Regions from separate parts of the Cruoricaptor ignavus genome, predicted to be linked through region 1. Evidence: riboswitches for the same ligand, from Rfam matches in the RefSeq annotation. Region 1 holds a riboswitch; each other region holds the start of a gene.

Evidence for each region. A riboswitch is a leader RNA that binds a small molecule or an ion and turns the genes downstream of it on or off. The one in region 1 is predicted to bind S-adenosylmethionine.
Region 2: it holds a riboswitch for S-adenosylmethionine, as region 1 does, so the genes downstream of both, IMZ16_RS03855 (hypothetical protein) here and IMZ16_RS03245 (hypothetical protein) in region 1, are expected to answer to the same signal.
Region 3: it holds a riboswitch for S-adenosylmethionine, as region 1 does, so the genes downstream of both, IMZ16_RS05035 (homocysteine S-methyltransferase family protein) here and IMZ16_RS03245 (hypothetical protein) in region 1, are expected to answer to the same signal.

What each region holds. Positions count from the first base shown of each region.
Region 1 is NZ_CP063145.1:697,132-700,408, reverse strand. Features, by position in the region: gene IMZ16_RS03260 (hypothetical protein) at 1-345, opposite strand, end outside; gene IMZ16_RS03255 (hypothetical protein) at 510-752, opposite strand; gene IMZ16_RS03250 (ADP-ribosylglycohydrolase family protein) at 794-1,573, opposite strand; SAM-I-IV-variant riboswitch at 1,718-1,815, shown strand; gene IMZ16_RS03245 (hypothetical protein) at 1,979-2,242, shown strand; gene IMZ16_RS03240 (hypothetical protein) at 2,247-2,936, shown strand; gene hutH (histidine ammonia-lyase) at 3,195-3,277, shown strand, end outside.
Region 2 is NZ_CP063145.1:825,987-829,263, reverse strand. Features, by position in the region: gene IMZ16_RS03860 (phytase) at 1-906, shown strand, start outside; gene IMZ16_RS03855 (hypothetical protein) at 947-1,474, opposite strand; SAM-I-IV-variant riboswitch at 1,508-1,603, opposite strand; gene IMZ16_RS03850 (TrmH family RNA methyltransferase) at 1,646-2,302, opposite strand; gene IMZ16_RS03845 (asparaginase) at 2,333-3,277, shown strand, end outside.
Region 3 is NZ_CP063145.1:1,055,069-1,058,345, reverse strand. Features, by position in the region: gene IMZ16_RS05040 (MGH1-like glycoside hydrolase domain-containing protein) at 1-1,392, opposite strand, end outside; SAM riboswitch class I at 1,492-1,595, shown strand; gene IMZ16_RS05035 (homocysteine S-methyltransferase family protein) at 1,657-2,673, shown strand; gene metH (methionine synthase) at 2,681-3,277, shown strand, end outside.

The sequences.
Region 1 (3,277 bases):
GCTGAAGAAGTTCATCGAATTTCGGCGGTTGGTAAGCAGGATTACGAAATCATCATCCGGAATTTTCAGGATTTCGCGGGAGCGATCGCAGAGGGAGAACAGTTCCCGCCAACTGAGCGGATAGCCAAGTTCAGGGAAATATTCCTGGCGGTAATATTCTGAATCGATATCAAAGGTTACCAAGTCTGAAAACGGCGTCTGGCAGGCTTTCCGAAAGTCATCCTCCGTCCATTTTGGCTTGGAGATTACGAATTCCATCGGGCCTTTCTCTGCGCAGAGCAGCTCGTGCACGCTCTCCAGCAATTCCTGCGGAAGCTCCGGCGTTTTTATGAGGTGGATTTTCATTCAAATTCTGAGAGATCGTTTACTGCCAGGTTCTACTTCTTTACCTAATTTACAGTAGCCCTGGCAGTCGATAATTTTGCTGATTCTTTCTACAGCGTATGCATCTAGATTCATAATTTTTTTTCTGTTAATTTACAAATTTATTTACAATTTTCAAGTTTTAATCAAATAAAATCCCAGGTTAAAGTTTCCCTGTTCAGCACGATGTTTTCCAGGATGTTTTCAAATTTCTGGTTCTTGGAAAAATGGATGTAGATGCTGTCCTCATCCAAATCATAAATATCGGCATAAACACTAGCATTGTGAATTTCCTCCAGTTTTAAACGGAGTTCTGCTAAAACATCAATTTCCGGCTCCAGCAGAATCTGGTAAACTTCGGGGCTAATGGCTGGTGGGTGTACTTCCATTTTGTTTCAATTTTTAGGTTAATATTAAGGTTAAGTTTCAATTAAAATCTCTCCTCAAATTCCAGCACGATGTCCTGAAGCTCGGGCGGCAGTTTGCCCAGTGCATATTTCCGTATATCGCCAGGGATGCCGCCGTAAAAAGCCGCCGCAATTCCGCCGGAAATGCAGGCTATGGTATCGGAATCTCCACCGATGGAGATGGCGTTGCGCAGCGTATCCTCATAGCTGCTGCCATCCAGAAAAGCCACTAAAGCCTGCGGAACGGAGCCCTGGCAGCTTACATCAAAGCCATATTTCGGGCGGATTTCATCGCAGGTGAAATTCAGATCGTAGCCGAAACGCTCGCCGATTTCTTCCTGTATCTCGTTTTTTGTGGCGCCGTTCTTTGCCAGAAACCCGGCTAAACTTACAGCCTGTGCACCTTTAATTCCTTCGGGATGATTGTGCGAAACTTCCGCCGTTTTCCTCGAAAGCTCCAGGCATTCTGCCACAGATTTTACTATAAAGCTCACCGGAGAAACACGCATCGCAGAGCCGTTGCCAAAGCTGTGGTAGGGTGTCTTTTCATCCGAAGAAATCCAGCGCGAAAATCTACCGCCGTAGCCAGCATCAGGATATTTTCTGCCGTAGGCTTTCAGCGTTTCGGCTATATCTTTTCCGTGCATCAGGGCATCGGCTACAGCCAGCGTCATCACGCTATCATCGGTGAATTTTGCGCGTTCATCAAACAGCGGGAATTCCTTGCTTTTATGATTGCGGCGTTCATAAACCGAGCCGATAATATCGCCTGCAATTGCACCGAGAATTGTGGAGTTTGACATTGTTTTAGATTTGCTCAGATTGACAGGGGGTTTAATTTTTTCGATTAAATTTCTATCACAAAGGTATAGAGCGAAACTGAGCTGTAGGAGTTTTGCAATGTTGCAAAATTAAAATCAGGGAAGGTTCTGCCGTAAGTTTGCAAAAGAAATCATCAGGAGCGCCGCAAATTGCGGACACCAACCGAGAGACCAAAATCCACGGTGGTTTAGTATGAGGGCTATCGCCAAAATATAAGATGCATACGCTGTTCCTGCTGATAAAAATGAGTTTCAACCAAAACCAGTTTTTATGAGCAAAAGAAAATCCAAAACGCAGAAATGTTTGCCGAACTGGAAACTCCGGCAGCTTAATGAGCATAAATCTCTTAATTTTTTAATCTCTCAATCAACTTAATTTTTTTAAAAATGACTTACGAAGAATACCGGGCGAAACTACGCCCCCTGACCAACGAGGAACTCATCGGAAAAATCAACCAAGAAGTAGGGAAACCAGGCTGGGTAGCAGCAAGAGGAAGATACCTTTCCGCACTTCGGGAAACCGTGCTGGAAAGAGGGATAGACGGTGGAGAAGCCGTGAAGACAACAGGGCTTTCACTGAAATACAAGGTGAAACTTGTGGGCAACAGAATTGTGCAACTGAAAGAATCGGGAGAATTTGGACAAATTTAAACAAATGAACAGAAACCTTTTAACCATAGAATTGCAGGGCCAAACAATCATCGGCAATGTGAATTTTTCCACGCCCTTTGCTGTGGAAGTCAAGATTTTTTCGCCATACCAAGGCTTGGTTTTAAGCAAAATCAACAAAGGTGAGGACTGGAACGCCGAGCAGCAATACAAAATTGCGGAGCAACTGCTGGAAGATTGCTACCGCTACAGCACAGACCTGATGAGGCATCGGGATTTGGCAAGGATGGAATTCGTGAAAATGCTGGGAATTCTAGACAAGTTCAACAGCCAGAACCGCTACGATTATATGAGAAACCGGGAGCAGCTGATGCGTGTATATGCGAAAAGCCAGCTGCCGCACTACAAGCCGGAAGAAGATGTGGACGGAAGAACGGCGTTGGAAATTTTCAACTTTATGGCGACTTGGATCGTGGTGAACGGGAAATTCCCGGATTTCAACATCCATTCCAGGCCGAAAGACAGGGTGCCGCCAAGATTCAGCCAGCTGGAAGAAAAGCTGAGAAACTATAACTCGAAAAGTACAGAGGAAAAGCTGCAGCTGCAGTTTCGCGAGATAGCGACAGAAAAGGCTACGGAATTTGCGTGGTTTCTGGAGCAGGAATTTGGTAGAGGAAGCTTGCCCGGCGAATTTATTGATAGAAGAAAACGAAACGAATTGAAAAATGACGCGTAAACCTGCTGAAGCTGCTGCAGAATAAAGGCACCTATTCCTGCGTGGTCCCGAGAAGTAAATACCAAGGAATGCTGCGGTATGAGTATGACAAAATACGGCCCAATCCTCGGCTTGAATCCGGAATTGTCGTATGGTTGTGAGGTTCCATATCTCTGGGATTTTTGATTTTGCAGAATTTAATGTTATTTTTGTTAAATTAATATTATGCAGATTCACAACTTATTTTGCATAATTTCCTTTCATTAATCACATTATAAAATGACCTACGGTACAGCATTTTTCAGTCTTGAGGATGTATTAAAAATCCTAAGGCAGCCCAACAAGGCGAAATTGGATGACAA
Region 2 (3,277 bases), 130 kb from region 1:
TGGATTAATAAAAAAGACCCGTCCAAAAGCCTGATTGTAGGCACAGATAAGGATAAGGACGGTGCGCTCTTCGTTTTCGATCTGGAGGGGAGGATTATTCCTGAGCTTACCGTTTCCGGACTACAGCGGCCAAATAATGTAGACATCGCCTACGGCTTGAAAATCAATGGTAGACCGACAGACATCGCGGTAACTACCGAGCGGCTCACACACAAACTGCGCATTTTCTCTCTTCCGGATATGAAGGCGGTGGACGGCGGCGGTATACCTGTTTTCGAAGGCGAGGCTGGCGAAGGCTTCCGCGATCTTATGGGCATCGCATTATACACCGCCCCCGACGGGAAAATTTACGCCATTGTAGGGAGGAAGACGGGTCCTGCTGAGGGATACCTTTGGCAATACCTCCTGGAGGATGATGGCAGAGGCGTAGTAAAAGCCGATTTGGTTCGGAAATTTGGAAAATACAGCGGCAAAAAGGAGATAGAGTCCATCGCGGTAGATAATGAAAACGGCTTCATCTATTACTCCGACGAGCAGGTGGGCGTTAGAAAATACCACGCCGATCCTGCTAAAGGCAACGAGGAACTGAACCTGTTTGCTCAGACTGGTTTCGCATCCGATCACGAAGGAATATCGATCTACAAGACCGGGCCCAAAACTGGCTACATCCTGGTCTCCGATCAGGGAGCCAATAAATTCCATATCTTCCGCAGGGAGGGCAACAGGCAGGAACTGCTGAAAGTAGTAAAAGTGGCAGCGCAGGAGAGCGACGGCTCCGATATGGTTAGCATTCCGCTGAATGATAAATTCCGCCACGGTATGTTTGTGGTGATGAGTACCGACCGCACCTTCCACTACTATCGCTGGGAAGACATCGCGGGGAAAGATTTGAAAATCAACAAATAAAAAGAGGCTGCAGTAATGCAGCTTTTTTTTTGCAAAATGCTTAAGCGCTCTTTGCGGAATAGCTGCTCAGCGCAGTGGCACGCCTGTACTCCTCCGGGCCGCGCAGGCACTGGGCATACAGTCGGTACCAGCTTGCGTTTGCCCTCGCGCCGTAAGATTTCAAGTCGAAATTTCCTTCGGAAAGGAAATATTTCACATAATCAAAATTCGGGCGGTGCCTCCGCAGCGCGCGCTTCCTCAGCGGACAGAAATTTTGTGTAAATAATGCCTCCGCGCCAGCACTTCGAAATACATTAAAATAGTTGAAATGTTTCTCCGCTGCCTGAATGAGTTTCTCGTCCGAAAGTGAGCCAGCTCCGTGATTTTTTGCCTCAAATTTTGTCTCAAAAGCAGCACCTCGGAAGATGTTCAGAAACTCGCCGACAAAAGTATTCCCGCTCTGCCGGAATTCCACCCAGACCAGCTCATCATTAATCTCAAAACTTAATTGGAAACTTTGCGGAGCAATCTTAGAATCTAAATCTTGCGTGCCGGAAATTGCCGCCGCTGCCGTGATAAAATCATTCATTGAAAAAAAATTTTATCAGGAAAAACGCAAGGCAAACTTCTTATATTTTGGCAAAGCCCTCATACTGTACCACCGTGGATTCTGGTCTCTCGGTTGGTGTCCGCCATTGCGGATCTCCTGATGATTATTTGGCAAATTTATAAAACTTTTTTAATCTACGAAAATTTTCTCTCAACTTTCTAAAAACTGTCTGTAAATTTCCTCACCGCTGCGGATGGAATTAATAGCCCAGCGGATTTTTAGAGGGAGCTGCATTTCAGGGCGGAGTTTATGGTCAATACCGTTCTGGATCAGTTTCTGTTTAAGATCGTAGCAGCAGATTGCCGCAGCCACCGAGACATTGAAACTTTGGGTAAAACCATACATCGGTATGGCGAGCGTTTCGTCGCAAAGTTCAATGAATTCCCCTGAAACACCCTGCCACTCGGTGCCGAATATCAGGGCAGCCGGCTGGGCGATTTTAAATTCTGGCAGCGGGACGGCATCGTCCTCCGGTGATACCGCGATGAGTCTGTACCCGCGCCTTTTAATTTTTTCCAGTGAAGTGATGCTGTGCGGGAGCCGCTCGATTTCCACCCAGGTATCGGCGCCTTTGGTCACCTCCAGATTCGGCTTGAAGATATTTTTTTTCTCCATCGCCACCACTTTGTGGAAACCGCAGGCTTCGGCGCTACGCACAATCGCCGCGGCATTCCGGAACTGGTAAACATCCTCCAGCACGGGCAAAACAAAATCTGAGCTTTCTGATGCGAAAAACTCTATTTTGGCAAGCCGCTCGGCGGTAAGGAACTGTTTTAAATATTCATAAATTTCCTGCTGGGATTTCATTCTGCAAAAATATTTCAGTATTTTTAAAAAATGAAAAGAAAAGTTCTGCTGATCTACACAGGCGGCACCATCGGGATGGAGAAAGACTACGAAACGGGGAGCCTCCGCCCGTTTGATTTCGGGAAAATTTTCCAAAAACTTCCCGAGCTGGGTTTAATAGAAAGTGAAATTGCCGTCCATTCTTTCAAAAATCCGGTGGATTCCAGCGATATGGGGCCTGCGGAATGGAAGGAAATTGCAGAAATAATTCAAAAACATTATCAGGAAACGGATGGCTTCGTGATTCTCCACGGCACGGATACTATGGCATACACTGCTTCCGCGCTGAGTTTTATGCTGAAAAATCTTCGCAAACCGGTAATTTTAACGGGCTCGCAATTGCCGATTGGTGATTTAAGAACAGATGCGAAAGAAAATCTGCTGACGAGCATTTACTACGCATCTCTTTACGATAACGAAGACGCTGTAATTCAGGAAGTTGCACTTTATTTTGAATACAAGTTGTTGCGTGGTAACCGCTCGCTGAAATATTCTGCCGAATATTTTGATGCCTACCAAAGCCCGAACTGGCCGGCGCTCGGGCAGAGCGGCGTACACCTGAATGTTGTGAAAGAGGCGCTGTACCGAGGGCAGCAGAGGAAGGCGTTTTCGGTAGATGCGCATCTTGCCGAAGGGGTGGTATTCTGGCGCATTTTTCCAGGGATGGACTTGGAAATTTTACTTTCGCTGCCTCAGCTTCGCGTGTTGATACTGCAAGTTTACGGCTCCGGAACGGTACCGAATGACGGAAAAACCGCGGAGACTTTGCGAAAACTTCGGATGAAAAATATTGATGTGGTGGTGATCAGCCAATGTGTTTCCGGGAAAATTTCGTTCGGCAAGTATGAAAACAGCAATGTTTTTACGAAATTAGGTGCCATCAGCGGTGGAGATCTCACTGCGGAAGCGGCTATTACCAAAGCTATGCACATTCTC
Region 3 (3,277 bases), 360 kb from region 1:
GCTCAGGTTCCATTCGTAGGCCGGCATTTGTCCGTTCGGCCGCATATACCATTCCTTCGTCAGCAGTCTCAGCTGTTCTTTGGCAAAATTGCCATCAATCAAGGCAAAAGGCACGCAGTGAAACGCCAAATCCCAAGTGGCATACCACGGATATTCCCATTTATCTGGCATCGAAATGATGTCCTTGTTGTGAAGGTGCTCCCAGTCCTTATTCCGCACGAAGCTTTCAAAATCCCGCTCAATTGAAAAATTTGGGTCGCCCTTCAGCCATTTGGAAACTTTGTAATGGTAAAACTGCTTGTTCCAGAGCAAGCCTGCGAAAGCCTGCCGCTGCACATTCCGCTCATCATCGCTTGCTATATCCTGCTGAATTTCCGCGTAAAATTCCTGGCACTCGTTTTTTCTCTTCTCGAAAATTTCATCGAAATCGTAGAAGGCATCCGGAAAAATATCGTGAGGACTGATCCTGAAATCGAAGATTTCAGAGCTCCCGGTCTTTATCACTTGCTCGATTGCAAAGCAAGCCTTCGTCCCGAATTTTTCAGGATTTACGGAATCATCACCGAAGAGAATGTGGTTATTAATGCCGTCTTTGTAGAAAAATCCTTCCTGCCTTGGTTCGCCGTATATCGCTTCTGGGTTGGTTTCGTTCTCGCAGAAAAGGCTCTCTGCACCACGGCTTCTCGAGTAGAAATTTCGCACCGCCATATCATTATGCTCAATTCCGATGATGCCCCGCTCTTTCTCGAAAAAATTCGGCTTGTAAGAATTGTAGCCCCACCTCCAATTGTTTCGGTACCAGATTGTTGGCAGTATTACCAGCGGTGCATCCCTTTCGCTGCGGTTGTGCACGGAAAGGCGGATGAAGATGTCTTCCGGGTCCACCTTGCAATATTCGATTTCCAGGTCGAAATATTCATCATTATCGAAGATTCCCGTGTCGATAATTTCAAATTCCGGGTCCTTTCTGCTGCGCGACAAATTCTCCTGAACCAGCTTCTCATAAGGGAAGGCACCGATGGGGTACTTGTAGAGCATCTTCATATATGAATGTGTGGGCGAACTGTCCAGATAGTAAAAAATTTCCTTCAAATCTTCGCCGTGGTTCCCCTGGTGGTTGCTCAGCCCGAAGAAGCGCTCCTTCAGCATCTCATCATTTTTATTCCAGAAGCTGAAGGCAAAGCACAGCCGCTGCTTGTTATCAGAAATCCCTGCGATGCCTTCCTCCGCCCATCGGTAGGTGTAGCTTTTCGCGGTATTATGCCCCGTGAAATCCCACGCATTTCCATCGGCGCTATAGTCTTCGCGCACATTTCCCCACTGTCTGTTGCTCACATAAGGCCCCCAGGTTTTCCACGCGTCATCCTGCAATCTTTGCCGTTCTGCAATCATATTTTGGCTCAATTATTTTACGAAGATAAAGTTTTTTCAAAATTTTTATGCAAATGAATTTTATACCGAAAAAAACTATATTTGCAGCTCACAACATTGAAGTTATCAGGAAAGGCTGAGGGAATAGACCCTGCGAAGCCTTAGCAACCCTCAGGATTGAGAAGGTGCTAAATTCTACCTAAAAATTTTAGGAAAGATAACCGAGAACGCAGTTTTCCTCTGGGCTTTTTCCGGCGAATTTCAATGATTAAATGTTTGTTTGAAATGAACCGTAAAGCCGAACTCTACCGCTCTCTTGGTGAAAGAATCCTGCTTCTGGACGGTGCTATGGGAACGATGATCCAGCGCTATAAGCTGGATGAAGACGATTACCGCTCCGCACGCTTCCAAGATTGGGAAAAGCCTTTGAAGGGCAATAATGATCTGCTCTCTCTTACCCGGCCGGAAATTATCGCGGCAATCCACAGAGAATATTTGGAAGCAGGCGCGGACATCATCGAGACCAACACATTCAGCGCCACCACCATAGCAATGGCAGATTATGGGATGGAAGATTTCGTTCAGGAAATGAATTTCCAATCTGCAAAAATCGCCCGCGAAGTTTGCGAAGAATTCAACGATAAAAATCCTGCGAAGCCCCGGTTCGTGGCAGGCTCCATAGGCCCTACGAACAAGACGGCGAGCCTTAGCCCTGATGTGAACGACCCCGGCTTCCGCGCCATTACCTTCGATGAGCTTCGCGAAGCCTACAAGCAGCAAGCCAAGGCTTTGATGGAGGGCGGCGCCGATATTCTTCTGGTGGAAACCATTTTTGATACGCTGAATGCCAAGGCTGCACTTTTCGCCATAGATGAAATCCAGGAAGAAAGCGGTGCGAAAATTCCTGTAATGGTTTCCGGTACCATCACAGATTCTTCCGGCAGAACGCTTAGCGGACAAACCGCTGAAGCCTTCCTTATTTCCGTTTCGCACCACGATTTGCTTAGCGTCGGTTTCAATTGTGCACTGGGCGCAAAGCAGCTCACGCCTTATCTGGAAACCCTCGCCAATCAGTCGGGTTATTACATTTCCGCCTATCCAAATGCTGGCCTGCCCAATGCTTTCGGCGGCTACGATGAATCGCCGGAGGCTATGGCAATGCAGGTGAAGGACTATGCGGAGCGCGGCATCGTGAATATTGTGGGCGGATGCTGCGGTACTACGCCTGCTCACATCGCTGCGATTGCCGATGTAGTGAAAGATTTTGAACCGAGAAAAATTCCGCAAACAATTTTGAGCTAGTCCAAAAATGGCAGAATATAATTACAGAACAGATTTCCGCCCGATGAAGCTTTCCGGGCTGGAACCACTCATCATCACGCCAGAATCCAACTTCATCAATGTAGGGGAAAGAACAAATGTGGCAGGCTCTAAAAAATTCCTGCGGCTCATTAAGGAAGAAAATTTTGCAGAAGCGTTGGAAATCGCGCGGCATCAGGTAGAAAACGGTGCCCAGATCCTGGATGTGAATTTTGACGACGGAATGCTGGACGGCCAATACTGTATGGTAAAATTCCTGAACCTGGTAGCCGCGGAGCCGGACATTGCGAGAATCCCGATAATGATAGATTCTTCAAAATGGGAAATCATCGAAGCCGGGCTGAAAGTGGTCCAGGGAAAAGCGGTGGTAAATTCCATCTCGCTGAAAGGCGGCGAAGCAGAATTCATCCGCCAGGCAAAGCTCGTGAAACGCTATGGCGCGGCATTAATCGTGATGGCTTTCGATGAGATAGGTCAGGCGGACAACCTTGAAAGGCGCATCGAAATCGCGAAAAGGTCTTACGAAATCCTCACCGAGAAAGTAAATTTTCCGCCTCAGGATATCATCTTCGATTTGAACATTTTC